DNA from 3 places in the Comamonas sp. NyZ500 genome. Region 2 is predicted to be linked to each of the others. Evidence: riboswitches for the same ligand, from Rfam matches in the RefSeq annotation. Region 2 holds a riboswitch; each other region holds the start of a gene.
What was found. A riboswitch is a leader RNA that binds a small molecule or an ion and turns the genes downstream of it on or off. The one in region 2 is predicted to bind glycine.
Positions count from the first base shown of each region.

Region 1: it holds a riboswitch for glycine, as region 2 does, so the genes downstream of both, JAO85_RS04240 (D-amino acid dehydrogenase) here and JAO85_RS22510 (trimeric intracellular cation channel family protein) in region 2, are expected to answer to the same signal.
Region 3: it holds a riboswitch for glycine, as region 2 does, so the genes downstream of both, gcvT (glycine cleavage system aminomethyltransferase GcvT) here and JAO85_RS22510 (trimeric intracellular cation channel family protein) in region 2, are expected to answer to the same signal.

Region 1 covers NZ_JAEIJE010000002.1:139,058-148,707, reverse strand. The annotation lists gene JAO85_RS04245 (amino acid permease) at 1-1,041, opposite strand, end outside; glycine riboswitch at 1,585-1,684, shown strand; gene JAO85_RS04240 (D-amino acid dehydrogenase) at 1,856-3,124, shown strand; gene JAO85_RS04235 (amino acid permease) at 3,225-4,655, shown strand; gene JAO85_RS04230 (DMT family transporter) at 4,818-5,750, opposite strand; gene nhaA (Na+/H+ antiporter NhaA) at 6,101-7,489, shown strand; gene JAO85_RS04220 (alpha-hydroxy acid oxidase) at 7,566-8,744, opposite strand; gene JAO85_RS04215 (hypothetical protein) at 8,777-8,965, shown strand; gene JAO85_RS04210 (L-lactate permease) at 8,943-9,650, shown strand, end outside.
Region 2 covers NZ_JAEIJE010000023.1:13,057-22,706, reverse strand. The annotation lists gene JAO85_RS22560 (aromatic/alkene/methane monooxygenase hydroxylase/oxygenase subunit alpha) at 1-779, opposite strand, end outside; gene JAO85_RS22555 (MmoB/DmpM family protein) at 827-1,120, opposite strand; gene JAO85_RS22550 (aromatic/alkene monooxygenase hydroxylase subunit beta) at 1,132-2,124, opposite strand; gene JAO85_RS22545 (phenol hydroxylase subunit) at 2,166-2,357, opposite strand; gene JAO85_RS22540 (sigma-54-dependent Fis family transcriptional regulator) at 2,663-4,366, shown strand; gene JAO85_RS22535 (GntR family transcriptional regulator) at 4,371-5,123, shown strand; gene JAO85_RS22530 (hypothetical protein) at 5,435-5,629, shown strand; gene JAO85_RS22525 (hypothetical protein) at 5,699-5,857, opposite strand; gene JAO85_RS22520 (hypothetical protein) at 5,993-6,697, opposite strand; gene JAO85_RS25830 (hypothetical protein) at 6,959-7,081, opposite strand; glycine riboswitch at 7,842-7,934, shown strand; glycine riboswitch at 7,948-8,067, shown strand; gene JAO85_RS22510 (trimeric intracellular cation channel family protein) at 8,120-8,785, shown strand; gene mnmC (FAD-dependent 5-carboxymethylaminomethyl-2-thiouridine(34) oxidoreductase MnmC) at 8,947-9,650, shown strand, end outside.
Region 3 covers NZ_JAEIJE010000001.1:581,904-591,553, forward strand. The annotation lists gene gcvT (glycine cleavage system aminomethyltransferase GcvT) at 24-1,160, opposite strand; glycine riboswitch at 1,225-1,350, opposite strand; glycine riboswitch at 1,370-1,480, opposite strand; gene JAO85_RS02585 (energy transducer TonB) at 1,569-2,159, opposite strand; gene JAO85_RS02590 (MBL fold metallo-hydrolase) at 2,173-3,255, opposite strand; gene JAO85_RS02595 (hypothetical protein) at 3,406-3,735, shown strand; gene JAO85_RS02600 (DHA2 family efflux MFS transporter permease subunit) at 3,805-5,406, opposite strand; gene JAO85_RS02605 (HlyD family efflux transporter periplasmic adaptor subunit) at 5,422-6,732, opposite strand; gene JAO85_RS02610 (efflux transporter outer membrane subunit) at 6,883-8,367, opposite strand; gene JAO85_RS02615 (MarR family winged helix-turn-helix transcriptional regulator) at 8,428-9,003, opposite strand; gene JAO85_RS02620 (CopD family protein) at 9,223-9,650, opposite strand, start outside.

The sequences.
Region 1 (9,650 bases), on a different contig from region 2:
GGAGAAGATGCGCGGCGCATTGCCCTCGGTTGCCATGTTGTAGAGCATGCGCGTGGCCGCATACATGCCCGAGTTGCCGGCCGACAGCACTGAGGTCAGGATCACCGCATTCATCACCGTGGCCGCCGACAGCAGGCCCGCGTGCTGGAACACCAGCGTGAACGGGCTCACGGCGATATCGGCCACATCGGTGCGCAGCAGCTGCGGATCGGTATAGGGAATCAGAAAGCCGATGACGACAATGGCCAGCACATAGAACAGCAGAATGCGCCAGAACACTTGGCGAATCGCGCGCGGCACGTTCTCGCGCGGATTCTCGGATTCGCCCGCCGCCACGCCCACCAGCTCCGTGCCCTGGAAGGAATAGGCCACGATCATGGCCACGCCCACAAAGGTCGCGAAATTGCCGACGAATGGCGCATCGCCCGTGGTCCAGTTCTCGAAGCCGGGTACATGGCCGTTGCTGATGATGCCGAACAGAATCAGCACGCCGGTGATCAGAAAGGCCACCACGGCCAGCACCTTGATCAGCGCGAACCAGTACTCGGCCTCGGCAAAGCCGCGCGCGGAAAACGCGTTCAGCCCCACCATCAGCAGCAGGAACAGGCCGCTCCAGACGATGCCGGGCACATCGGGAAACCAGTAGGCCATGACCAGTTGCGAGGCCACCAGGTCCACCGCCACCACCACGGCCCAGCTGAACCAGAAGTTCCAGCCCAGCGCAAAGCCGAAGCCTCGATCCACATAGCGCGAGGCATAGGTAGAGAAAGAGCCGGCCACAGGCATGAAGGCAGCCAGCTCGCCCAGGCTGGTCATGATGTAGTACACCATGATGCCGATGAGCAGATAGGTGAGCACGGCACCACCAGGGCCGATTTGGACGATGGCCGAGCCGGAGGCCACGAACAGGCCCGTTCCGATGGCGCCGCCAATGGCAATCATGCTCAGGTGGCGCTGCTTGAGCACCCGGTGCAAGCGGGGCTGGTTATCGTCACCATCACCAGTCGGCGCGAGCTGCTGGCTTGAGTTGGGTTGGGACATAAATGTCTTGTTGTAATGGTTTGCGCCCATCCGGACAAAACACCCAACCATCCCGCAGGCGCTGCGACAGGCAACGCAAAAAGGCGACCATGACGGTCGCGGGCAACAAGGACAAAGGAACGAAGCCATGACAGCAGAACGCCATGGCGGATAGGCCAGTTGCATCCTGAATCGGCAGCCACCCCAGTCGGGTGCTTCAATGGCAAAGCGGTGATATCGCCGGGCCCATTGACAGGCAAAGACGATATTTTGCCCAAATCCACCGCCGACCATGACCCGCCATGCCAATGCAGGGGCTGACTCTGGGGCTGCTCGGCGGCACTTGACAGCGTCTATCGCTATGAATTTAGAAGCGCACTGCGCTTTAATAAATTCATTTTCATAGATAAATAATCAATATTCCCTTGAGGGATAAGCGGCAGGCGCTATCAAATAGCATGGACCCGACATGAGCAGCCATGGCTGGGCCCTGGCGCAGAAGTCTAGAAAACCCGTATATCCAGGCGCCGCCGTTCTTCCTACATTTGCCCACAGGCTCTCAGCCCGGTGATGCCGAGAGAGACTGCAGCGCAAACTTGGCGCATGCAGCGCCGAAGGAGCAACCGCCCCGGAAACTCTCAGGCCAAAGGATCGGCATCGCTTTCACACACTCTGAAGAATGTCCGGACGTCATCGTCCGCCGGGCATACCGAAGGAGCAAGCGAGCAGCGCCGCAAGGCCCTGCCTCGTGAATCTCTCAGGTCCAGAACAGAGGGGGCGTTCGCTGCGCATGTTGCGCACGGGCTCCACCCTTGACGTTTCTGGAATCTGAATCATGAAGACAATCGCCGTCATCGGCGGTGGCATCACGGGCGTGACCACCGCCTACGCCCTCGCACGCCGCGGATTTTCCGTCACCCTGTTCGAGAAGCAGCGCTATGCCGCCATGGAAACCTCGTTCGCCAATGGCGGCCAGCTCTCGGCCTCGAACGCCGAGGTCTGGACCCATTGGTCCACCATCGTCAAGGGCCTCAAGTGGATGCTCAAGAGCGATGCTCCGCTGCTGCTCAACCCCAGGCCCAGCTGGCACAAGATTTCCTGGTTCTGCCAGTTTCTCGCTGCCATCCCCCATTACGAGAAAAACACCGTGGAGACCGCCTGGCTGGCGATTGCGGCACGCGAGCACCTGTTTGACTGGGCGGCCAGCGAAGGCATTGACTTCGATCTGAAGCAAAAAGGCATCTTGCATATCTACCGCGACCGAGCAGGCTTTGAGCATGCGGGCAAGGTTTCCCGGTTGCTGGCCAAAGGCGGTCTGGAGCGCCGCGCCGTGACACCGCAGGAGATGCGCTCCATAGAGCCGACCCTGTCCGGAACCTTCTATGGCGGCTACTTCACCGAGAGCGACTCCACGGGCGACATCCACAAGTTCACCAGCGGCCTTGCCGCCGCCTGCGAGCGACTGGGCGTGCAATGCCGCTACGGCCAGGAAATCGTGTCGGTGAACAGCAATGGCAAGCAGGCCAGCGTGACCGTGCGCCAGGGCCTGGAAACCGAGACCTCGACTTTCGACGCCATGGTGGTCTGCGCAGGCACGGCCAGCCGCGCCCTGGCCGCCCAGCTCGGCGACAGCGTCAACATCTACCCGGTCAAGGGCTATTCCATCACGGTCAATCTGCCGGACGAAGCCAGCCGCGCCGCAGCCCCCGTGGTGAGTCTGCTGGACGACGAGACCAAGCTGGTCACCAGCCGCCTCGGCGACGATCGCTTCCGAGTTGCCGGTACGGCGGAGTTCAACGGCTTCAACAAGGACATCCGCGCCGACCGCATCCGCCCGCTCATCGAATGGGTTCAGCAGTGCTTCCCCGGTGTCAGCACGCGCAGCGTCGTTCCCTGGGCGGGCCTGCGCCCCATGATGCCGGACATGCTGCCGCGCGTGGGCCCTGGCAACAAGCCCTGCGTGTTCTACAACACCGGCCACGGCCATCTGGGCTGGACCTTGTCGGCCGTCACCGCCGACATGGTCGGCGACCTCGTGCTGCAGTCCATGGGCAGCGCCAGCAGACAGCCCCGACCGGCCACGCTAAGCACCGCCAGCGCCTGACCACGACCTGAAAACCTCATCAACAAGCCAGACACGGCAGCCGCAGCGCCCCGTGAGGGGCAGCTGTTGCCGTGTGAATGGCAAAACGGAGACATACAACATGAGTCGAAATCATCCAAGCGCAGCCGGGGAGTCGCTGCAGCAGACAGGGGAGCTGGAGCGCGGCCTCAAGGACCGGCACATCCAGCTGATCGCCCTGGGCGGTGCCATTGGCGTGGGCCTGTTCCTGGGCTCGGCCAAGGCAATCCACAAGGCCGGGCCGCTGCTGCTGGTCAGCTACGCCATCGCGGGGCTGGCCATCTTCTTCATCATGCGGGCACTGGGCGAGTTGCTGGTGCACCGCCCGGTGGCCGGCTCTTTTGCTACCTATGCCGAAACCTATGTCAGCCCCTGGGCCGGATTCGTCACCGGCTGGACCTACTGGTTCACCTGGGTGGTGACGGGCATGGCCGAGCTCACGGCCATAGGCATCTACACCCACTACTGGTTTCCGGCCATTCCGCAATGGGTTCCGGCGCTCGCCACCCTGGCCGTGCTGCTGGGCGTGAATCTGATTGCGGTCAAGGTCTTCGGCGAGCTGGAATTCTGGTTCGCGCTGATCAAGGTCGTGACCATTGTTGCCACGCTGGTGCTGGGTGTGGCCATCATCACCACGGGCTGGGGACCGCTGGGCCAGACGGCAAGCTTCGCCAATCTCTGGTCGCACGGCGGCTTTGCGCCCGTGGGCATGGTGGGCGTGGTCTTCACCTTGCAGATCGCCTGCTTTGCCTATACCGGCGTGGAGCTGATCGGCGTGACGGCCGGCGAGGCCGAGTCGCCCGAGAAAGTGCTGCCTCGCGCCACCAACAGCATCGTCTACCGCATTCTGATCTTCTATATCGGCGCCCTGATCGTCATCATGTCGCTGGTGCCCTGGAACGAACTCAGCCCCGACATGAGCCCCTTCGTCCATGTCTTCGACAAGCTGGGCATTCCCGCCGCTGCCGGCATCATCAACTTCGTGGTCATCACCGCCGCAGCCTCTTCGTGCAACAGCGGCATCTTCAGCACGGGCCGCATGCTCTATACGCTGGCGCAATTCAAACAGGCGCCCGCCAGGCTGGGCAAGGTCAATTCACGCCATGTGCCGGCCGCCGGCATTTTGATCTCTGCAGCCTTCATGCTGGTCGGCGTGGTGCTGAACTATCTGGTGCCCGAGGAAGCCTTCATCTACGTGACCAGCATTGCCACCATAGGCGCCGTCTGGACCTGGGGCATCATCGTCTTCTCCCATCTGCGCTATCGCCGCGCCGTCAGCCTGGGTCATGCCGCAGCCGTGGCCTACCGCATGCCCGGCGCGCCGTTCACCAACTGGTTTGTGCTGGCCTTTCTGGCCGTGGTGCTGGTCTGCCTGTCGCTGGATGCCAGCACCCGCGTGGCGCTCTATATCGCGCCCCTGTGGTTTGCGCTGCTGACGATCGGCTACCGGCTCTATGCGGTCAAGCCCGAGCAGCGCCAACGCCTGGCGCAAGCGCAACAGCAAGCCGCCTGAGGCGCAGCACAGCCGCGCTGTCGATGCCCTGGCTGCAGCTGAGACAGCGACAGCCGCGGCAGCACGCTATTGATTCAGAAGCTTCTTGCGCTTTTTCATAGTTCATTTCAAGGGCTTTTAGCTTTGAAAATGAGACGAAACAAGCGCAGGAAGCTCTTGAAATCAGAGCTGCAGACAGATCAGCACCAGGCCCAGCATCATCAGCGCCATGCCCAGCTTTTCGGTCAGCGACAGCTTCTCGCTGAACACCTTGCGCGAGACGATATAGCTGAACACCACCTCCACCATGCCCAGGGTGCGCACGGCGGCCGCCCCCTGCATGGCATAGGCGGTGAACCAGGCCAGCGAGGCCGCAGCGCCCATGCTGCCGGCCAGCAGCGAGATGCGCCAGGCCTTGAAGATGGGGCGTAGGCCCTGTTCATGGGTTCTGGCAATCCAGGCGCTCATGACGACGGACTGCATGGTCTGCGCGATCAGCACGCCCCAGGCCCCCGACAACCAGGGCGAGCTCACGCCCAGTGTTGCGATCTCGACCGCGCCACCGCGAAAGCCCACGGTGGCCAGCGCAAAACAGGCGCCGCAGATCAGCCCGTAGACCGAAGATTTGCTGGTCCAGGCCGAGAGCGTGAACAGCTGCCCGCGCGGCGGCAGCGACAGCATCAGCACGCCGACGGTGGCAAGCACCATGGCCAGCAGCGCCAGCCGGCTCGGCAGCTCATGCAGGAACATGGCGGCAAACAGGGCCACCTGCAGAACCTCGGTCTTGGACAGCGTGACCGCCACGGCAAAATTGCGCTCCTTCATGGCCATGAGCAAGGCAGCCGTGGCCGCAACCTGAAAGAAGGCACCAAGCGCGATCCAGCCCAGATACGCGGCACTGAACTTCGGCAGCACCTGGGACGGATCGCCCAGACTGTACAGCGCCAGCAGATAGATCGCAGCAAACGGCAGGCCATAGAGAAAGCGCACCAGCGTGGCGGGCAAGGTGCCGACCTGCGCCGTCAGCGAGCGCTGGGCCGTGTTGCGCACCGTCTGCGCAGCCGCCGCAAACAGCACCACCCCCACCCACAAATATTCCATTCCTATGCCCGGCATGAGACGCTTTCTTTTCTGTTAGCGCGCCAGCATAGCGCCGGCTGCCGGACGGTGCTGACGCGATTCGTGCAGTCCACCCGCTCAAGCCAAGGCGACGTGAAGCGCGAACGGCTTCCGTTCTGATGACGAAGCCTCCACCCCGGCAAAATAACCTCAAATCCAGACCATTGCTGCGTCTTTAGCTACAATTTCAGCTGGGTGCCCGCCGCACGAGGTGGCGATGGCAGGTGAATGTTCATGCGCAGGTCGGGCCGCCAGCGCACCAGTCGTTTGCAGTGCAGACGGCACCAGCAGGCATTGCCTCAGGTACCGCACGCCTTCAGCGTACGACTTCAGACACCTACCGACACATGGACCCACAAACACTTGTGCAGGCCCCTGCGCCTTTTGCATCCCAAAATTCACCCCGTGTTCCCGCGCTGCAATCCGCGACCGAGCGCGTGCAGGCACAAATCTCGCACCTGCTGCATATCGAATCCTTTGCCGGCATGGTGCTCATGCTGGCCGCTGCGGCAGCCCTGATCTGGGCCAACTCCGCTGCGGCGCCAAGCTACTTTGCACTGTGGCATGCCCCCGCCGCGCTGACGCTTGGCCCATGGAGCTTCAGCACCGATCTGCATTTCATCGTCAACGATGTGCTGATGACGGTGTTCTTTCTGGTCGTGGGCATGGAGATCCGGCGCGAGCTGCACAACGGCGCGCTGGCCAGCCTGCGCCAGGCCAGTCTGCCGCTGATCGCTGCCATCGGCGGCGTGGCCGTGCCCGCACTCATCTACGTGGCCCTAGCGGGCAACGACAGGACGCTGCTCAACGGCTGGGCAATTCCGACGGCGACCGACATCGCGTTTGCCGTGGGCGTGCTGGCCTTGCTGGGCCGCAATATCCCGGGTGCACTGCGTATCTTCCTGCTGGCCCTGGCCATCATCGACGACATCGTGGCCGTGCTCATCATCGCCTTCTTCTACTCCGGCGGCCTGCAGGCCATGGGCTTTGTGGTGGCCGCAGCCGGCGTGCTGCTGGTGCTACTGTTCAACCGCATGGGCATTGCCGCCGCGCCCCTGTATGTGCTGCCCGGAGCCATTCTCTGGTTCGGTCTGCTCAAGACCGGCGCTCATCCCACTCTGGCAGGTGTGGTGCTGGGTCTGATGACGCCTGTGTTTGTACGTCCCGCCTCCATGCCACTGCTGATCACGGCACAGACGGCCATGCGCAAGGCCGGTGAGCAGATGCTGAGCGGCCGCCCCGATCCGCAGCACCTGCTGCAGGAGTTGCGCATTGCCCAGCTCGCACAGCGCGACCTGCTGCCGCCTGCTCTGCGCCTGCCCATGATTCTTCATCCATGGGTGGCTTTTTGCATCATGCCCATTTTTGCGCTGGCCAATGCCGGCGTGCAGTTCTCGGGCATAGACCTGAGCGCTGCCGCACCGCAGACCACGGCCATGGCCGTGCTGGTGGCCCTGGTGCTGGGCAAGCCCCTGGGGGTCTTCATCTGCACCTGGCTGGCCGTCAAGAGCGGGCTGTGCAGCCTGCCCGAGGGCCTGAACTGGCGCGGCGTGCTGCTGGTGGGCCTGCTGGCCGGCATAGGCTTTACCATGTCCATCTTTGTCGGCGGCCTGGCCTTTACGGATGCTTCCCTGCTGGGCGCGGCCAAGCTGGGCATTCTGGCCGGCTCGGCCATGGCAGCCTTGCTGGGGCTGGGCTATGGCTTTGCCATGCGCAAGCGTTTCGAGCAGCCCTGAACGCCACGACACACCGCCGGAAAATCAAAAAGGTCAGCCCTGCAAAGGACTGACCTTTTTTCATGCCGCAGAACGATCAGCTCTGATCGAAAGGTTTCGGGTAAGTGCCGGGCAACAGAATTTCTTTGCCGACCTGGTTGATATTGGTGTGCCCGCAGAAGGCCATGGTGGTGTCCAGCTCCTTGTGGATGATCTGCAGCGCCTTGCTCACGCCGGCCTGACCATAAGCGCCCAGACCGTAGAGGAAGCTGCGACCTATCATCGTGCCTTGCGCACCCAGTGCGCGGGCCTTGAGCACGTCCTGACCGCTGCGAATGCCGCCATCCATCCAGACCTCGATATCCTTGCCCGCAGCCTCTGCAATCGATGGCAAGGCTGCAATCGAAGAAGGCGCACCATCGAGCTGACGGCCGCCATGGTTGCTGACCACCAGCGCGTCAGCACCGCTTTGCGCGGCCAGACGCGCATCTTCGGCATCCATCACGCCCTTGAGAATGATCTTGCCGCCCCAGAGCTTCTTGATCCATTCCACATCGCTCCAGTTCAGTGACGGATCGAACTGATCTGCCGTCCAGGACGACAGCGAGGACACATCGCCCACACCATCCACATGGCCGACGATATTGCCGAAGCTGCGGCGCTTGGTACCCAGCATTCCAAGGCACCAGTGCGGCTTGGTCGCGAGATTGATGAGGTTTGCCAGCGTGGGCTTGGGCGGGGTGGACAGGCCGTTCTTGATGTCCTTGTGGCGCTGACCCAGGATCTGCAGGTCCAGCGTCACCACCAGCGCCGAGCAGTTGGCTGCCTTGGCGCGATTGATCAGGCGCTCCATGAAGGCCTTGTCGCGCATCACATAGAGCTGGAACCAGAACGGATGGCGATCGGTGTGCTCGGCTATGTCCTCCAGCGAGCAGATGCTCATGGTGGACAGCGTGAACGGCACGCCAAAGGCCTTGGCGGCCTTGGCTCCAAGAATCTCGCCATCGGCATGCTGCATGCCGGTCAGGCCCGTGGGTGCAATCGCTACCGGCATGGCGACTTCCTCGCCGATCATGGTGGTGCGCGTGCTGCGCCCTTCCATGTTCACGGCCACACGCTGACGCAGCTTGATTGACTGGAACTCGTCTTCGTTGGCCCGATACGTGCCCTGGGTGTAAGAGCCCGAATCGGCGTAGTCATAGAACATACGCGGCACACGACGCTTGGCCACCACACGCAGGTCTTCGATACAGGTGATTTTGGAAAGATCGCTCACGACTTCTAGCCTTGTAATTGGAGTTGAACTCGATGGTAGCCCTCATCGCCGTCATCGGCAGTTCACTATGGTTTGAAGTGATTTATGCCGGTTTTGAAATTTTCTTCAGCGAGGGAAAATCAAGGGCTAATGCTAGGTATGCAAGCCTATTCGCACAGCCACCATCCTTGTCACCACAACAAACAGGAGACAACAGAGATGGTTTGGCAACAGGTCTATGACCCTCTATCGAATATGTGGCTATCCACATTGCTGGCGGCCATTCCGGTCGTGGTGATGCTGGTGGGCCTTGGTTTTCTGCACATGAAGGCCCACCTGGCCGCAGGAGCGGGGCTGATTGCAGCGCTGCTGATTGCAGTCTTTGTCTACAACATGCCCGGCGAAATGGCGGGGCGCGCAGCCTTGTTCGGCGGCTTCACCGGCCTGCTGCCCATTGGCTGGATTGTGCTGAACATCATCTTCCTGCACCAGCTGACCGAGCAGAACGGCAGCTTCAAGGTGCTGCAGGACTCGCTTTCGGGCATCACCGAAGACCGCCGCATCCAGCTGCTGCTGATTGCCTTCTCCTTCGGCGCCTTTTTCGAAGGCGCTGCCGGCTTCGGCACGCCCGTGGCCGTGACCGCCGCCATCCTGATCGGCCTGGGCTTTTCGCCGCTGGCGGCATCCGGTCTGTCGCTGATCGCCAATACCGCTCCCGTGGCCTTTGGCGCCCTGGGCACTCCCGTCATCACGCTGGCCAAGGTCCATGGCTACGACCTGATGGAAGTGACCGCCATGATCGGCCGCCAACTGCCCTTCTTCTCGGTGCTGGTGCCGTTCTGGCTGATCTGGGCCTTCGCCGGTCGCAAGGGAATGATGGAGATCTGGCCCGCGATTCTGGTCACCGGCCTGTCGTTTGCGATTCCT
Region 2 (9,650 bases):
ACGATGGGCACGTTGCCCGGGTCCTGCTCCAGCATGAACTTGATGCATTCGATGCCCAGCGTCATATGGCGCGACTCATCGCTTTGCGCCGAGAAGCCAAAGGTCACGGTGGACAGATCGCCGTTATGCGCCGCGCCCGACATGAAGGGCACGAACAGCAGATTGGTCAGCACATATTCGAAGGAGAAGCTCACTGCCGTGAGGAACTCGAACGGACCTGCGCTCAGCGCATCTTCAAAAAAGGACTTGGGCACCGACAGAAACCAGACCCGGTCGAACCAGTGGCTGGAGCTGTGCATGCCGTTGAAGTACTTGTTGTAGTTGGACAGCGCATGGGTCTCGGTCTGGAAGTGACGCAGCTCGTCGATGGACTGCATCTGCGCCGCCACGCGTGCCCCCGCACCGGTGAAATGCCGGCCCGCATGGGCAAAACCGCGGTGGGCGTAATACTCCAGCGGCACCACGCCCTGAATAAACAGCTTGAGCGCGTTGAGATAGCGCGCATCGGTCACGCCCAACTGGCCGTTGTTCTGGGCAAAGGCCTCGATCACGGCGTAGAGCTTTTTCTCTTTTTCGCCTTGGTACTTCCAGTAGGCGTCCATGGTCAGGCGGAAGGGGTCTTCCCACTTATCCCAGTCGTGGATCTTGATACCCTCGAACTTGTCATAGGGGAAGACCTTGTCCATGGGCTGGTAGCTGGTCTCCCAGCCCAGGCCACGTGTCATGGCGGTGTAGCGGTCCTTGAGGCCCAGCTTTTTCTTGATTACGGGTGCGTCCATGGTGTCTCCTTGGATGGCGTTGTCTGGTGGTGTTCGGGGAGCGGTTCTTACTGGTTCCAGCTCAGGGAGAACTCGTCGTCGTCCTCATCCACATGGCCGGACAGCGTGACCAGATTGATCTGGATCTGCTGCAGCTCGTAGGGGCGACCGGTCTGCTCTTCAATGCTGGCGCGACGTATGACCAGGCGGCCGGGGGCGTCGATTTTCACGAGACCGGGCGAGTAGACGGCCTGGGCGTGGGTGTTGTCGGCGAGGATGGCATCCACCACGGGACGCGATTCCTCGTTGTCCTGAAAGGCGATGAACACCTTGGAGACGGGGGTGCTGGCAGATGTGCTCATGGCGCTGCTCCTCAGATGTCCAGACCGGCCTTGCGGGCACGGGCATCCAGGCTTTGGCGGACTTCGCTGAGCACGGCTGCGCCACGCGCACCCAGGGCCAGTTCGGCCACGGCGGCCAGTGCCACGCAGGCATGGTCGGCATAGCTCAGATACCAGTGCGACAGCTGGCTGCGGTTGTCTGCGGATTCGGTTGCAGCTACCTTGACCACGGCATCGATCCAGCGTGCGGTCTCGGTGTGCCACTCGGGCATGAAGGCCGTGAGCATGGCCACGGCCGTGCCGCCCTGCACCGTGACATGCTCGTCCACGAAGTGGTTGTAGATCAGGGGATAGAGCAGTCCGTCGAGCACCATGTTCTGGGCCACGAACAGCTCCATGGGGTCCTGCACCACAAGCAGGTCTTCCACCAGATGGCGCAGCGGCTGCCAGGCCGGGTGCTGCATCCAGTCGTTCTTGCCGGCTTCGAGCACGCCGGGCTCGTCCATGACCAGGCCCAGGCGCGTGAGGTACTGGGCCACGCCCAGATGGTCCATGGCATGCATCATGGCCGGAGCCGTGAAGGGCGTACCGTAGCCACGTGAGCAGATCTGGCTGTTGTTCATATTGCCGCCCCAGGCCACATGACGCAGCGGCATCAATACATCGCAGGCCTTGGCGCGCAGGGCATCGGACATCTTGCCGGCCAGGTTGCGCGACTCCACAAACTGGTAGTTGGCTTCCACGGCCTCCTGCTGCTTGGCACGGGTCATGGTCCAGGTGGCGTAGTAGTACTGACGTGGATCGCGCAGCGCGTTCCAGTCGGCCATGCGGATCGCCGTGCGGCCGGTGTCGAACAGCTCGAACTCAGGCTCCCACAGCGGCCGGTAATGGAAATGATGTGTGGGCTGCACGCCCAGCGTGGCCTCCAGATAGCGCGACGCGGGCTTGTCTCCCGTGTAAGCTGCCACGCGGGCAAAGGTATGGCGCAGCGGCTGTATCTCGCGCGCCGAAAGCTCGATGTTCATGGGCTTGTCTCCTGTGTTGTCGTGGGATGCGTGAGTGATGGTCAGAGCAGCCTGGCTTTCTGGACCTGGCAGAAGGCCTCGAAGTCGGCCTCTGTCATGGCCAGCTCCACCGTGAGTTCGGGCCAGCCCACGGAGAACTCAAAGTCCACAAAACCGTTGGCACGCTTTTGCAGCACGCGCACCGAGCGGCGCGTGAGATCGCAGGCGGGAAGATCGAGAGTGCTTGTTTCCATGAGGGGCTCCTGGCGGGTCTGTGGCTTTTGCAATTGCACAGCCCGTGCCAGTTCATGGAAATATCGATAAATCAAGGGTTACTCCCTAAATTTATGCGTGTTTGAGCAAGCTGGGGAGCAGTGATTCCAGGGCAAACCCTAGGACGGCATCCACAGTGCTTCAGTTCCTACTGCGCTGCAGCATGACCAAATGATCAAGCACCCCAAGCAAAGGTGCGCAATTCATCAATTACGCCAGCAGTTCAAGGCCGGGGATGCGGGTCAATCCCGTAGCCAGAATTCGATGTTTTATCGATAGTTTTCTCATGCCCCACACTCCTCCCGCCTTACCCTCCGATGCCGATTTGCGCAGCCAGGTCCGCTTCTCCACCGAAGACGGACTGATCTGGCTCTCGGGCCAGCGCATGTTGCTGCTGCATCTGGCCTCTCTTCACGCCCTGCGCCGCGAAATGATGAACACCATGGGCCCCGATCACACGCGGCGCCTGCTGCTGCGTGCCGGCTATGCCGCAGGTGAGCGCGATGCGTTGCTGGCACGCCAGATAAGGCCCACAGCCAGCCTGTTCGAGATGTTTGCCGTAGGTCCCCAGCTGCACCGGCTGGAGGGTGCGGTGCGCGCCACGCCGGAAATCTTTGAGGCCGATGAGCAGGCGGGCCACTTTCAATGCGTGGTGCGCTGGGAACACAGCTGGGAAGCGGAAATCCATTTGCGCGAATGGGGCCCCCAGGACCAGCCCTCGTGCTGGATGCTGCTGGGTTATGCCTCGGGTTACTCCAGCGCGTTCTTCCGTCGCCCGGTGTTTTTCAAGGAAATGCAGTGCTCCACCTGTGGCCACGCACACTGCCTGATAGAGGGCCGGTTTCAACATGAGTGGCCCGATGGCGAACAGATCGCACGCGACTACGACCCCGACTCCATGCTGGTACGCCTGGATGAGCTGCAGTCTCAGGTCGAGGCCTTGCGCACCGGCCTGGCCCCTTGCGACAGCCAGGGCCCGTTGCTGGGCCATTCACGTGCCTTTCAGGCCGCGCTGGAGTTGCTGTCCAAGGCAGCTCCCACCCAGGTTACGGTGTTGCTCACGGGCGAGACCGGCGTGGGCAAGGAACGCTTTGCGCGCGCCCTTCATGCCATGAGCCCGCGTGCCGACAAACCCTTTGTGGCAGTGAACTGCGCGGCCCTGCCCGCCGACCTGATAGAGAGCGAGCTGTTCGGCGCCGAAAAAGGCGCCTTCACCGGCGCCACAGCCACGCGCATAGGGCGCTTTGAACGCGCCCATGGCGGCACACTGATGCTGGACGAGCTGGGCGAGCTACCCCTGGCCGCCCAGGCCAAGCTGCTGCGCGTGCTGCAAAGCGGCGAGGTGGAACGCCTGGGCGGCCACCGCAGCACCCAGGTCGATGTACGCGTGATCGCCGCCACCAATGTGGACCTGGAGAAAGCCGTGGAACAGGGGCGCTTTCGGCGCGACCTGCTCTACCGCCTCAACGTCTACCCCATACGCATCCCTGCGCTGCGCGAGCGCGTGGACGATATCGAGCTGCTAGCCATGCATTTGCTGCAGAAATACTCGGCCTTGCACGGCAAGCCGGCCCCGGGCTTCAGTGACCGGGCGCTGACCGCGCTGCGCGGCCACAGCTGGCCCGGCAATGTGCGCGAGCTGGAGAACCTGGTGGAACGCGGCCTCATCCTCACGCCGACCGGCGAACCCATCGATGTGGCTTGCCTGTTCCCCCAATGGAGCGATAACGGCCAAAGTACCATAGACGACCAAGGCCATCTGGCCCAGGCCTGCGGCACAGATGGCGATCTGCATACGGCCAGTGTCTACGACAGCATGCAGCACCAGGGGCTTTCGCTGGACGCCCTGGAAGACGGGCTGCTGCAAGAAGCCGTGCGCCGCGCCAGCGGCAATCTGGCCGCAGCGGCCCGCGCCCTGGGCATGACCCGCCCCCAACTCAGCTACCGGCTCTCACGCATCCGCGAACGCACAACAGGTACCGAGGAGTAAACGCTTGGCCAAGAAATCCTTTATGCAATGCCTGGCCCTGCCCGAGGTTGAATCCAGCGGCGGCGAGGCATCGCGCACCCTGACCGAGCAAACCTATGCCCGGCTGCGCACCGACATTGTCGAAGGCCGCCTGCTGCCTGGCAGCAAGCTGCGCATAGAGCATCTGCGCCAGGCTTACGAGGTCGGTGCAGGCACCTTGCGGGAGGCGTTGACGCGCCTGGTCAGTGATGCCCTGGTCACAACCGAAGGCCAGCGCGGCTTTCGCGTCTCCACCATCGCCATGGACGACCTGCAGGACATCACCCGCCTGCGGGTACATATCGAAACCCATGCACTGCGTGAATCCATACGCCATGGCGACGCGGCCTGGCGGTCCCAGTTGCAGGCCAGCTATGACGAGCTCTCGGCAGCCGAGCAACCGCTGTCCAGCGACAACCGCCGCCAGTGGGAGGCCTTGAACCTGCGCTTTCACGAGACCCTGCTCTCCGGCTATGCATCCCCTTGGACATTGAAGGTGCTACGCCTGCTGGCGCGCCATAGCGAGCGCTACCGCTGCTACGCCATGGAGCAGCCCGCGCTCACCCGCGATGTGCATGCCGAGCACCAGGAGATCTTCGAGCTCGCCATGGCTGGCCACGAGGCCCGCGCGGCCCTGGCCCTGGAAGCCCATATTTGCACCACCCCCCATCTGCTGCTGCAGGCCATGCGGGAAGGCAAACTGGTGTTGCCTGGCATCCGGCCGGAAGGGGAGGTATGAACTGCAGCACAGTTTTATCATTTTGATATCCGTCTGTGCTGGATAGGAAAGTGCCAGAGGATAGACAGGGTATGTCTACCTGTCTAAGAGCAGTCCATCACTCGATTGCCGTTGCCATTCAGGCCACTGACCACGAATAACTCCGTAGGCCAGCATTCGTCAGAGGCTTGCATGAATCAAGCCGACTTCCGCTTTTGGCCGGGACGCGACCGTCTCAGAACGAATACGAAAGGACTTTCCTAGTTCTGCGCTGATGCCCAATGATCAGCATGGATGCTCGAAAGTCCCATCGGATTCAACTGGAGAATGCCATGACTGAGCTGACCGATGGGCCCATCGTGCGAGTGGGCGTCGATCTTTCCAGGCGGTTCTACCAAGTGCAAGCGGTGGATCAGTGGGGCCACCTGGTACTTGCTAAATCCCTATCTCCCGAGCGCTTTTATGCATGGTGCGCCATTAAGCGCGTCGGCCATACCAATCAGCTTAATGAGCGCATCTTGATCTGAGCTGTTGAACCTGATTTGGTCCTTGTACCACCCAAAAAAGGGCTCGCCCTTCCATTCGATAAGATGGAATCACTTTGCTTCACCCTCAAGCTTCATGTCGATGTAGTCCATTGACCAGGCAAGTTCGGCGTCAGATAAGAGCAATGCATCAACATCTTCCTTGGTGACTGGGGCATCGGTGGCATCCAACCAATTGCTAGTTCTAACCAAGTGCAAGTCGTAAGCCATGACGGAATGCTCTCTAGAGCTGCTGTGTCGTGGATTGACGGTTAGGTTGTACTTTGGGCTACCGACAAGGTCGGCTGGCTAAAAAATCGCCCAGGCTCACTGCACGCAGCGAAGACACTACCCCGTTCAAGTACTTCACCGTGTCTTCAGCAAAGGCATCAATGCAGAGGTAATTGCTTGCGCCTGCTCCGAGGTCAGTGGGTCGTACGAGACAACAATATAGGCGCCCTCCTCAAGTACATCCGCACGGGCGACGTGGTCGCTGAGTATGCCCACCACCTGCTCTGGCGTAAGTCCGAAGTAGTTGCTGCACTGTTCTCTGGCCCAGTAGTTCACTTGCCTGATGTGAAGGCACTCTTGTCTACGTGGACCGGATTGAGCCCGGACTTGCATACGCTCTTCATCACTTGATCTCCAGAATTCGTCTTCCTCTTCAGCCAGCACATCCATGTCCTCCACCGCAGCGAAGAACGCACCAAAGCTGCGTATGTAGAGGGGGATCACCTGATCGAAAACATACTTCAGGTCGGCTCCATTTTTCGCGGAATTGAATTCGACAGTCATGTAGTCTTCAAGGCATGGAAGCGCCTCTGAATTTCGCCGATACCTCCGGCTTAAAAGTCCAATTTCAAGGCCACTGACCTCCTCGTGAAGTCGATAGCTCACTTCATGGATAGGCCAATCGGGCCGGTCTTCAAATGTGATGACATCCACATTCGCCAGCCCCCAAGGTGCAGGAAGCAAAGACAAACTCTGGCATAGCTTTGCGTAGATTTCAGCAGGACTTTCGTCAAAATCGAATACTCTGCAAACCCTGACAACGTTGGACGTATTTTTCATTTTCTCCGCTGCCGGACATTCATTCCGCTCGGACAGACCGAGTGGACTCCGAAATTCAATCTACGCTTTTCTGCCGCGCTTTTTTGCTCTGGCATCTGCAGGCAAGTACCGCTCGGCATACACACCATTTGGGTTCAGCACGGTCGCGGAACGATTCATGCGATGCCTTCTCCGAATTCGGATCGCTGAATCGGAAGGGGCGGAACGAAAACCTGCACTCTCAGGACGCCTCGAATGAGCCAATGCACGTTCCAGCCCAGATTACCACTGGGGGGCGTTGTTGCACAAATTGCCGGCTAAGGTGAGGTCCTGCGGCGCGGCGAGGATGCGCGTGGTGACGAAGCCGCGAACGACGACTGCGTTCTGCACGCGCGCCATGACCATGTTGATGCCGCCGGTGCCGAGGCAGCGCCCCGTGGCGGGGTCATTGCCGGGGTCGGCCGCTCCGCTTTCAGGGACCAGAAGAATCTGTAGGCGTCTTCGCCATCAAGCCAGATGCGTTCAATCGGGAAGCATGGCGTTTCTTCCGGTGGAAGCCGGTCCGGCGGCGGAGCCTGCGCCGGCTGCAACCGCACATCGGTCGCTGTCTCCTGCTTCTCGCGCAGTATCCGCTCACGCTCTTGCTGGCGCAGCAGCTCCTGCGCGGCGTTCTCCTGTTCGGCACTGTTTTTCGTTTGTGCGGACGCCGGCACCATCAGCGCCAGCAGGCCGAACAAGGCCCAACGCGCCTGTCGAAGCCAATCTCCCATCCCATCTCCTTTTGCAAGCGTGTGGAGACACGCTGCGGCCCTGCACGAACGCCGGGGTTCGCCGTGACCGTTTGATCTGAAGTGGATAAGGATAGGAACGGACTCGATCGAACGGCATAAGAAGATTCTTAAAAATGGCCGTGGGGATGCGCCGGTCAGCACAGTGCTGGCCAAACGAAGCGCAATGGTCTTCGTTCTGACGAGCTTTGCGCTTTTTGGCCTTTGATGTCGTGCGTATGAGTTTTTCACGGCGGGCGGCTTCACAGACGAAGACGCGGGCTTGTGCGAGCCATGGCGGGTTCAGACCGGCCTTCCGCTCCCCCAGCCGGCAGCCGCAGAACCACACCAATACAGGTATTAACCCGAATAGAGTCGCTGAAACTGGCTAAAATCGCGCCCATCCCGCGGGAGAGCGGAGCCTTTCAAGGGTTCCCGCCGAAGGCGCAAACTCCCATAATCGCTCAGGCAATAAGTACCGCAGGTGGGTCTGACAGGACCCGGATATCGCCAACTGGAGAGCAGCCCGCAACCACAAGTCTGCAGGGCTCACCGAAGGGGCAAGCATGTCCACCGCGAAGGTGCTCATGCGCAACTCTCAGGTAAAAGGACAGCGGGAGAGGCAAGCCGGACACTCCCGCCGATGTGAGTGGCTGGTCTATTTTCAAGTGCCTTCATGCTTCCTTCCGTCTCTTTGCTGGACTCGTTCCAGGCCTCCAACTTCACCGTCATGCTGGTCATCTATCTGGTGGCCATTACCGCCGAAGCCATGTCCGGCGCACTCGCCGCAGGCAGGCGCAATATGGATATCTTCGGCGTCGTCGTCATCGCCTTTGTCACAGCCCTGGGAGGCGGCACCATCCGCGACATGGTGCTGGGCCACTACCCCATCGGCTGGACCCAGCACCCTGAATATGTGTATCTGGTCATCAGCTTCGGTCTGCTGACCACCGTGATTGCACGCCATATGCACAGGCTCAAGCAGGTGTTTCTGCTGCTGGACGCCATGGGCCTGATCGCCTTTTCGCTGATCGGCTGCAATACCGCGCTGGAGTTGGGCTACCCCACCATCGTCATCATCATGGCCGGCATGATTACCGGCATCAGCGGCGGCATCTTGCGCGATGTGCTCTGCAACCAGGTCCCCGTGGTGTTCCGCCGCGAGCTGTATGCCAGCGTGTCGCTGTCGGTATGCCTGATGTTCCTGGGCCTGCGCTATCTGGATGTCAGCCCCAATATCAGCACCATCGTGTGTTTTGCCGGCGGCCTGGCCTTCCGTCTGGCCGCCATTCGTTTCAAATGGCGTCTGCCGGTTTTTTCGTACCAGCAGCGCTGGGAGTGATCGAGACTCCCCTGTGGCGCTGCGCGCCTCCCCCTCTCTTGCTAAGCAGGAGGGGGACGCAGCCATCGCTGCGGGGCGGCCCTTGCTTGGCTGCTCTGAACTAGACTGCGCCATGCATTACCCATGTAGTTTCACTTTCCATGTCTGAACCGATCACATGGATGCCGGATGGCACCCCCTATAGTTCCAGATTCGGCGATCGCTATCACAGCGAGTTCGGCGGCCTCGACCAGGCCCGCCAGGTTTTTCTCGGTGGCTGCGATCTGCCAGTTGCCTGGGCCGATGCAGCGCAGTGGCGCATTCTGGAAACCGGCTTTGGCTTCGGCCTGAATTTCCTGGTCACCTGGGCGGCATGGAAGGCCGATCCCAGACGCCCGCGCATTCTGCATTTTGTCTCGGTGGAGGCCTACCCTGTCTCGCGCGAGGATCTGCTCGCGTTTTTGCCGGCCGATGAGGTACTGCGCGCGCTTGGCGAACAACTGGCCGAGCAATGGTGGGGACTGCTGCCCGGCGTGCATCGCCTTTCCTTTGATGACGGCCAGGTGCTGCTGACGCTCTATATAGGCGATGCCAGGACCATGCTGCGCAAACAGCAGATGACGGCGGACAGCGTATATCTGGATGGCTTCTCTCCCCAGCTCAACCCCGAGATGTGGGATGAAGATGCCATGAAGAACATTGCCCGCCATTGCCGCCGGGGCACGCAGCTTGCCACCTGGTGCGTGGCCGGCCATGTGCGCCTGGCGCTCAAGGCTCAGGGTTTTGAAGTCAAGAAGCGCGCTGGCGTGCCGCCCAAGCGCCATAACCTGCATGCAGCCTACAACCCGGCCTGGGAGCCACGCCATCGCCCTGACGGCCTGCCTGC
Region 3 (9,650 bases), on a different contig from region 2:
CCGTCTCATGCGCGGCGGCAGACCTAGCCGCGGTAGTAGCGGGTGGGAACGAAGGGCGTGGCGACCACTTTCATGGGCACGGGCTTGCCGCGCACCATGGCGAAGATTTCCGTATCGATGGCGGCATAGTCGGGCTCGACATAGGCCAGCGCCACAGGCTGGTTGAGCGTGGGGCTGAGCAGGCCGCTGGTGATGTGGCCGATATGCTGTCCATCCATGTTTTCCAGCACGGCGGGCTCGCGCACGGGAATGCGTTCCAGCGCGATCAGGCCCACGCGCTTGCGGCGCAGCGACTGAGGGTTCTGCAATTGCTCCAGCACGATGGCCGCACCGGGAAAACCGCCCTCGCGCTCGCCGCCGGTGCGGCGAACCTTCTGCATGGCCCAGTTCAGCGCGGCTTCGACCGGCGTGGTGCTGGTGTCGATGTCGTTGCCGTACAGGCAAAGTCCGGCTTCTAGGCGCAGCGAGTTGCGCGCGCCCAGACCGATGGGGGCCACCTCGGGCTGTGCCAGCAGCGCTTCGGCAAAGGCTTCGGCAGCTTCGCCGGGCAGGGAGATTTCAAAGCCGTCCTCGCCCGTATAGCCGCTGCGCGTGATGTAGAGCGCATGGCCTTGCCAGTCGAAGTGGTTGCCGGTCATGAAGACCAGTTGTGTCACACCGGGAATCAGGCGCGAGAGGGCTGTGGCAGCTTGCGGACCTTGCAGGGCCAGCAGGGCGCGATCGGGCAATGGGACGACCTCGCAGCGGCTGGCGATGCGGCTCTGGATATGAGCGATATCGGCCTCTTTGCAGGCGCCGTTGACGATGAGGAACAGATCTTCGCCGCGGTTGACGAACATCAGGTCGTCGAGAATTCCGCCTTGTTCATCGAGCAGCAGGCCGTAGCGCTGCTTGTGCAGGCCCAGGTCCATGACATCGACGGGCATCAGCGATTCGAGCGCGGCGGCGGCATCGGGGCCGCGCAACAGCAACTGGCCCATGTGCGAGACATCGAACAGGCCGGCAGCCTTGCGCGTGTGCAGATGCTCGGCCATCAGGCCTTGAGGGTATTGCACGGGCATGGCGTAGCCGGCAAACGGCACCATGCGGGCACCCAGTTTCTGGTGCAGTGCAAACAGCGGTGTGGAACGCAGATCGGAAGAGGTGTCAGCAGCAGTCACAGGCAAGCGCTCCGGTGGTCAAACCAAAATGAGTGGCCATGCATGGCTGGGCCATGCGTGGCGGGCTTGCCCTGCTGTCCGCTTTACCTGAGAGATTCACTGCACGCATTGCATCGGGCAGTTTGCTCCTTCGGTGGATGCCGGCGCACATACGAAATGACGGCCTGCATCTCTCTCCAGCAAGGGACGCTGCAGGTTTGCACACCTTGCAGCGCTTGTCAGTCCTTTTGCCTGAGCGTTTTGACACCGGGTTGGGGGTCTGCGCCTTCGGCGGTGCGAGGCAGCTTCAAGCTGCAGGCACTCTCTCCTGACCTTGGCGATTCTAGCGGTGGGCAAGGGGCTTGCACCACCGAATCGGATGGATTCTGGGGTTTTCGAGCACAGATCGCTGGAATTGAGCTTGCGGTCTCACTGCGGTTCTGTGTTCATGGCGGGCGTTCGAGGAACATCGATCTCCTGGCGCGGAAACACCAGTTGGTAGGGCTGCTCGAAGCAGGACGTCACGGGCTGGCCCTGGCGCATGCCGGGCTTGAACTTCCAGCGTTCGAGCGAGCGCATGATGGACTTCACGATGCGGGGATCGGTATCGGCGGGCTGGTAGGCCACACGGCCGAGTTCGCCCTGGACCGTGACTTCCAGGCGGAAGACCACCGTGGTCTCCAGCCCGTTCGGAAACCAGTGGGCGCTGATGAAAGGCGTGGTATGGCGGCGTGGCTGCGGTTGCCGATCGAGCTGGGCGGGGGGTGTGCAGTCTGCCTTGATCCAGGCAGGCCATTCCATGCTCTGTGGCCGCCTGTGCTGCGTGTCCAGTGGCGGAGCCGGCGTCGGCTCCGGCTGCCCGGAAACTGTGCTCGAGATGCCGGCAGTCGGCGGTTGCTTGGGCTGGCTGCCATCGAAGAGGTGGGAGCAGGCTCCGAGCAGCAAGGCGGTCAGAGACGCGGCGCAGGCGGCGGCAAGGTGTGAGGTGCGCGAAATGTCCATGAGGACATTGTCGGCCATGCGGGTTGCACCTTCAGGGTTGCGCGGGGCGCAGATCCAGTCCCTTGCTGTCGGCCTCGGCGCAGGCGCGCCACCAGGGCGATCCGGCATGGGGGGTATCCAGGTCCAGGCGCTCGCCCATCATGGGTGTGGCGATCTCTATGCCGTGCTGCCTGCCCAGATTCAGGATCTGCTCAAAGGGGTCCCACCAGGCATGCATGGCGAGGTTGAAAGTGCCGTTGTGTATGGGCAGCAGCCATTGGCCGCCGAGATCCCGGTGTGCCTGCACGGTCTGCGCCGGATGCATATGGACATAGGGCCAGTGGGCGTCGTAGGCGCCGGTCTCCATCAACGTGACATCGAAGGGGCCGAAGTGCCTGCCGATTTCGGCAAAACCGTCGAAGTAGCCGCCATCGCCGCTGAAGAAGACGCGCAGCGGCCTGTCGGCCTGGCGATCTTCTATGGTCCAGGACGCCCAGAGCGTGCGGTTGCCGTCGCGCAGGCTGCGTCCCGAGAAATGCTGGGCCGGCGTGGCCGTGAAGCGCAGGCCGTCGACCTCGCTGCCCTGCCACCAGTCGTGCTGCACGATCTTGTCGGCCGGCACGCCCCAGGCCACCAGTCTGTCTCCCACTCCCAAGGGGCAGAGAAAAACTCCCACCTTGGGCGCGAGCACGCGAATGGTGGCGCGGTCCAGATGGTCGTAGTGGTCATGCGAGAGCAGCACGCCGCGCAAGGCAGGCAACTCGTCCAGGGCAATCGGCGGGGCATGAAAGCGCTTGGGGCCGGCAAACGATAGCGGCGAGGCGCGCTCGGAAAACACGGGGTCCGTCAACCACCAGCCGCCGCGCAGCTTCATCAGCAAGGTCGAATGGCCCAGGCGATACAGGCTGCGTTCGGGCGCGAGGTTCAGCTCGGTCGTGCTCAGCGGCAAAATGGGCAGCGCCTTGCCCGGCTGGGAATCGGTCGGCTTGTTGAAGAAGAACTTCCATAGCGTCCCGGCATCTGGCTTGGGGCTGTTGACCGGACGCGGATGCGTGTTGCGAAAACGCCCGCCCGAATACTGAGGCGAGTCCTCGTAGTCGGTGATGGAGGTGGAGAGACTTGGTTTGCGAAACAAGATCAGGCGCCTTATTGAGACATTGGCCGCAGTTTGGGACGGTTTGCAGCGCTGCAAGAGCCGGCTTGCAAGAGGCCGTAACACAGGCACGGCCATTCAGCTGCTTTCTCGGGGCGGATGCGACACTCGCTGTCTGAGGAGCAAATGCACATGAATCCCATGGTTCACAATTTGGAGAGCATGCTGGCGGCCGGCAAGGATGGTGCGCTGCTGCGCTATACCCTGGGCAAGGCCTATGCCGACGACGAGCAGATGGCCGTGGCGCGCGAGCATCTGCGTAAGGCCACGGCACTGGATGCCGAATACTCCGTCGCCTGGAAGCAATTGGGCAAGGTGGAGCTGGCGCTGGGCGATGCACAGGCCGCGCGCGCCGCCTGGCAGCAAGGGCTGAGCTGCGCCCAGACCAAGGGCGATGCCCAGGTCGTCAAGGAGCTGCAGGTGTTTTTGCGACGCCTGGACAAGCAAGCTGATGGTACTTAGGGGCTATCAAAAAAATAGCTGAAAACGCTTGTGATTCAAGAATTTTCAGCCAATTTTGTCTGAAGTTAATCAGTGTGCGCCAGCGGCCGCGTCGGAGGCTCCTGCGGCAGAGGCCGGGCGCTTGGTGAACCAGATCAGCACGATCAGGCTCAGGAACAGAAAGGACGATGCCAGAAAGATGTCGTCGGCAGCCCGCGTGAAGGCCTGCTGATCGATCAGCCGGTTGATCTGGACATAGGCCTGCTCGGCACTCATGCCCGCTGCCTGCAGATTTTTGACCGTGCTGGCAAACGTGCCCTGGCCTTGCACCAGCAACTCGGTCAGATGGGCATGGTGCATGGAAGCCCGGCTTTCCCAGAGCGTGGTGGCAATCGAGGTGCCCATGGCGCCGGCCGTGATCCGCACGAAGTTGGACAGGCCTGCGGCGGCCGGAATGCGGTCCGGCGTCAGTCCGCTCAGCGTGATGGTGGTCAGCGGAATGAAGAAGAAGGCCATGGCGCCGCCCTGGATCAGCGTGGGAATCAGGATATGGGCGAAGTCGGTCTCCACGGTGAACTTCGAGCGCATCCACAGCACCATGGCAAACACGATGAAGGCAATCGTGGCCATCTTGCGCGGATCCCAGACACCGACCTTGCGGCCCACCATGGGCGTGAGCAGGATGGCAAGCAGTCCCACCGGCGCCAGAGCCAGGCCGGCCGAGGTGGAGGTGTAGCCCATCCATTGCTGCAGCCACAGCGGCAGCAGCACCACATTGCCGAAGAACAGGCCGTAGGCGATGGACAGCGCGATCGAGCCGGCCGCGAAGTTGCGCCTCTTGAACAGGCGCAGATCGACGACGGGATGGGCGTCGGTCAGCTCCCAGACCACGAACACGGCAAAGGCCACGACGGCGATCACCGCAAAGGCGATGATTTCATTGGAGGCAAACCAGTCCAGCTCCTTGCCCTTGTCCAGCATCAGCTGCAGTGCCGCCACCCAGAGCACAAGCAGGGACAGGCCCACGGTGTCGATAGGCAGCTTGCGCGTGGGCGTTTCGCGGTTGCGGTAGATGCTCCAGGTCATGAGGGCCGAGAGCAGGCCCACGGGCACATTGATGTAGAAGATCCAGGGCCAGGAAATATTGTCCGTGATCCAGCCGCCCAGCAGCGGCCCCACCACGGGAGCGACCAGCGTGGTCACGCCCCATAGCGATAGCGCCACACCGGCCTTGGCGGGCGGATAGCTGGACAGCAGCAGGGTCTGCGACAGCGGAATCATGGGGCCGGCCACGGCGCCTTGCAGCACGCGGAACAGCACCAGCATCTCCAGCGAGGAGGCAAAGCCGCAGAGCCAGGAGGTCAGCACGAACAGCAGCACGCTCATGGTGAACAGGCGCACGGCACCGAAGCGCTGGGTGAGCCAGCCCGTCAGCGGCACGGAGATGGCATTGGCCACGCCGAAGCTGGTGATGACCCAGGTGCCCTGGCTGGGGCTGACGCCCACATCGCCCGAGATGGCCGGAATGGCCACGTTGGCGATGGAGGAGTCCAGCACGTTCATGAAGGTGGCCAGCGAGAGCGCCAGCGTGCCCAGGGCGAGCTGTGCGCCCTTGAGCGGGGCGATGGCAGGCACCGCCGGAGCCGGTGGCGAGGCACCCGCTCCGGGATTGGCAGAAGTCGAGGAAGTCATGGCTGATTCCGCGTCTTATTGCGCAGGCTGGGCAGCGGGTTGGGCGGGCGCAGCCGGGGCCGGAGCGGGCAGACCGGCCAGCTGGGTCAGTGCCGGCAGCTTGTCGCCCGCGATGATGTGCTGGATGCGCTGCTCGGCCTGGGCCAGGCTGCCGTCATAGACCGTGGTCTGGGCTACGGGCTCGGTACGCGGCGTGCTGGCCAGGGCCTGGCCGTCCTTGTCGCGGATATCGACCTTCGCGTCCATGGACAGGCCCACACGCAGCGGGTGCTGCTTGAGCGCTTCGGGCTCCAGGCTGATGCGCACGGGAACGCGCTGCACCACCTTGATCCAGTTGCCGGTGGCGTTCTGCGCGGGCAGCAGCGCAAACGCCGCACCCGTGCCCGCACCCAGGCCCACGACCTTGCCTTCGTACGTGGTCTTGTCGCCGTAGACGTCGGCGGTCAGCTCCACCTTCTGGCCCATGCGCAGATCGGCCAGCTGGCTTTCCTTGAAGTTGGCATCCACCCAGAGCTTGTGCAGATCGACCACGGTCAGCAGCGGCGAGCCGGCGGCCACGCGCTGGCCCAGTTGCACGCCGCGCTTGGCCACAAAACCGTCCACGGGCGCGATCAGCCGCGTGCGCTGCAGGGCCAGATAGGCCTCGCGCACCTTGGCTGCGGCCGCCATGACGGCGGGGAAGTCCTCGGCGGTCGTGCCCTTGGTCTGGGCTTCGGCGGCCGTCAGCTGGGCCTTGGCAGCACGCACGGCGGCTTCTGCGGCCGCCACGGCGTTGCCGGCAGCCGTGGCCAGGGCCTTGGCATGGTCAAACTCTTCCTTGCCCACGGCACCGGTGGCCGTGAGCGGGCGGCGGCGCGCCACATCCTCGTTGGCCTTGGCGGCATCGGCCTTGAGGCGCAGCAGATCGGCTTCGCGCTGGGCCACCTGGGCGGCCAGCGGGGCGTTGTTGGCATACAGGGTGCGGGTCTGGCGCGCAGTCTGGGCCAGCTGCGACTCGGCCTGGGCCAGTTGCACCAGATAGTCGGCAGGGTCCAGTTGCACCAGCAACTGGCCGGCCCGGACATAGTCGGTATCGTCGGCACCGATGCTGATCACGGTGCCGCCGACCTGGGGCGTGATCTGCACCACGTTGCCGGCCACATAGGCGTTGTCCGTGGTCTGGTAGTTGCGGGCCACCATCCAGTGCCAGCCGCCCCAGGCGATGGCGGCCACGGCGACGGCGGCTGCCACGATGGTCAGGCCCTTGCGGCGGCCCGCTGGGTTGGCGCTGGGCGTAGCTGCCGCAGGAGCTTGGGGAGCGTTCTGAGTAGGCTTGGTGTCGGTCATGATGTTGGCGCTTTGTTATCTGTGAAGCGGTTTTGCGCTATTGAAAAGAGGAGCTGCTAGCGCTTATCAATAAAAGAATTGAGAGTGTTTTTGCCTTGAATTCAATGGCAGTAAAGCGGTAGCAGCTATTGATTTTGTTGAGTTCGATGTCTATTGCACGGCAACAGCCGGGGTGTCGTCGCTCCAGCCGCCGCCCAGGGCTGCGGCCAGGGCCACGCGGGTATCGAGCTCGCGCGCCTGCAGGTCCACGGCCAGGCGGCGCTGGTTGATGAGCTGGGTTTCGGTGTTGAGCACGGTGATCTGGCTACCCAGACCGGCCTGATAGCGCTGCACGGCAAAGTCATAGGCCCGCTCGGCCTTGGACAGCGACTCGGTTTGCAGCTGCTGCTGGCGCTGCAGCGATTGCACGGAGGCAATGGCATCACCCGCCTGCTTGACGGCATCGAGCACGGCGCCGTTGTACTGGGCGATGGCGGTGTCGAGATCGGCCTGTTTGCCGCGCAACTGGGCGCGCAGGCGCTTGCCGTCGAAGATGGGCAGGCGCAGCGCAGGCGTGATGCCCATCTGGCGCGAGCTGCCCTGCAGCAGATTGTCCAGGCCCAGCGCGTTGAGGCCCACAAAGGCCGTCAGATTCACATCGGGGTAGAAGTCGGCCCTGGCCGATTCAATGCCTTGCGTGGCCGCTTCCACGCGCCAGCGCGCGGCCACCACATCGGGGCGGCGGCCCAGCAGATCCGCGCCCAGAGCCTGCGGCACGGGCTGGATGCGCAGCACCGACAGTCTGGGCGAGAGCGCATTTTGCGCATCGGGCGCCTGGGCGCAGAGCACGGCAATCGTGCGGCGCGCCAGCGTGATCTGCTCGCCGAGCATCTCGATCTGGGTCTGGGCATCGGGCATGCCGGCCTGGGCCTGGGTCAGCTCCACCTGGCTGTCCAGGCCCGCTCGGGTGCGCTGCTCGCTCAGGCTCAGCAAGGACTGGCGCTGGCCCAGCGTGCGCTCTGCCACTTCCTTCTGGGCAATCAGCCGGGCCAGGGCGATATAGCTGCGCGCCACCTGTGCGGCCAGCTGGTTGGCGGCAGCAGCGCTGTCGGCCCTGGCGGCGCGCGCCTGGCCCAGCGCGGCCTGCAGGTCCGCGCCATGCTTGCCGAAGAAGTCGGGCGACCAGGACAGGCCGGCCTGCAGATTGCCGCTGTTGTAGATATTGCCCGCAATGGGGGCGGGAATCATGCCGTTGGCCGTGTAGCGCTGGCGGGTGGCATCGGCGCTCAGCGTGCCGCGCACATCGCTGGCCGTGCTGCTGGCCGTGGCCAGGGCTGCGGCTTTTTCAAAGCGGGCGTTGCTGGCGGCCAGGCTGGGGCTGCCGGCCAGGGCCTGATCGATGAGCTGATCGAGCTGGGCATCGCCCAGACCTGTCCACCATTGGGAGGAGGCCAGTGCCGTGGCGTTCGCAGCGCTGAGGCTGGCGGAGTCGTTCAGGCCGACATCGGCCGAGCCCAGTCGTGTCAGCGGCTGGTGCGCCGGCCCTTGCGAGGCACAGCCTGCCAGCGCGAGCACGGCGGCCAGTGCTGCGGTTGCCAGCAGCGGGCGACCAGGGGCTTGCTCTGCGGCGGGTTTGCGTGAAGATCTAGAGGTCATGGAAAAGTGCCAGTGGTTTTTATTGAAATAGGGCGGTAAAAAAGTAGGCAGCAGGTCAGCCTAGTCCCTGGGGTCGCGGCCTGCCTCGTTCGTTTGGATGGGGGGCTTGCCAGGCTCCTGGGTCAGGGCCTCTCGAAGCGCATCGCCGTTGACCAGCATGCGCTGCAGCATGGACAGCATCAGCGTGCATTCGCTGTGGCTGAAGCCGCGCAAATGGCCGTTGAGCACCTTGGTCAGAACCTTGGGCACCTGGGTGGCGACGCTGCGTCCCTCCTCGGTGAGCACCAGGTGCACCACGCGTCGGTCGGTGGTGGAGCGCTCGCGGCGCAGCAGCCCCTTGGCCTCGATGCGGTCCAGCGCGCGTGTCACCGAAGCCGGGTCCATGCCCAGGTCCTTGGCCAGCGTGCTGCTATTGGTGTCGGCGCAGATCAGCAGCTTGTACAGCGGCAGCCATTGCACATAGGTCAGTCCTTGCTCGGCCAGCTGGGCGTCGGCCAGCTGCAGGATGGAGCTGAGCACGCGCCGCATGAGAAAGCCAATGCTTTTGTCCGGCGCGTAGACCCCTGCCTGGTAGAAGAAGCTGGATTCGTCCTGCGGGTCGATGATGGGGTCGGTCTGGTTTTGCAATGGCGCCACCAATATTTGCTTGGTCAATGATTGAGCCGGCAATTATTGTGCAGCTGCAAAAAAATGTCAGCAAGGTTTTGAATGGAGCCGGACCTGCCTGCGCAGTCTCTGTTTTTGTTGCTATGAAAACAAAAGCAGTTTGAGCATTGTTGGTATGCGCTAAAGCCTTGTCGGACTCATAAAAAAGCCCGGCCATGAAGACCGGGCTTGCTGAAGGCTGCTTCAGGCTCAGAGCGGCACGCGCAGCACGACCACGATCACCAGACCCAGGGCCAGATTGAAGGAGACCCATTTGCGGATGCTCTCCAGCGCCTTGCCGCCTGCGGGCCAGTCCTTGAGCTGCACGGCCGCATCCAGGCGCTTGAACAGCGCAAAGCGGATATGACCGAACACGGCCATCATCACCAGGCCCAGAATGCTCATCACGATCCAGTTGACCGGCATATTGAACTGGCCGCCGGCCTGGGCGGCCATGGCGTGAATGCTGCCAATCATGCCGATGCCGGTGGCCAGCACGACGACCACCAGCACGAGGACCCAGGCAAAAAAGCGCTGCAGCACGCCATGCATCAGCGTCACGCGCTCGGGTGGCTGCAGGCCCTGGACGGCAGGACGCAGAAAGAAATGTGCGAAGAACATGCCGCCCACCCAGATGA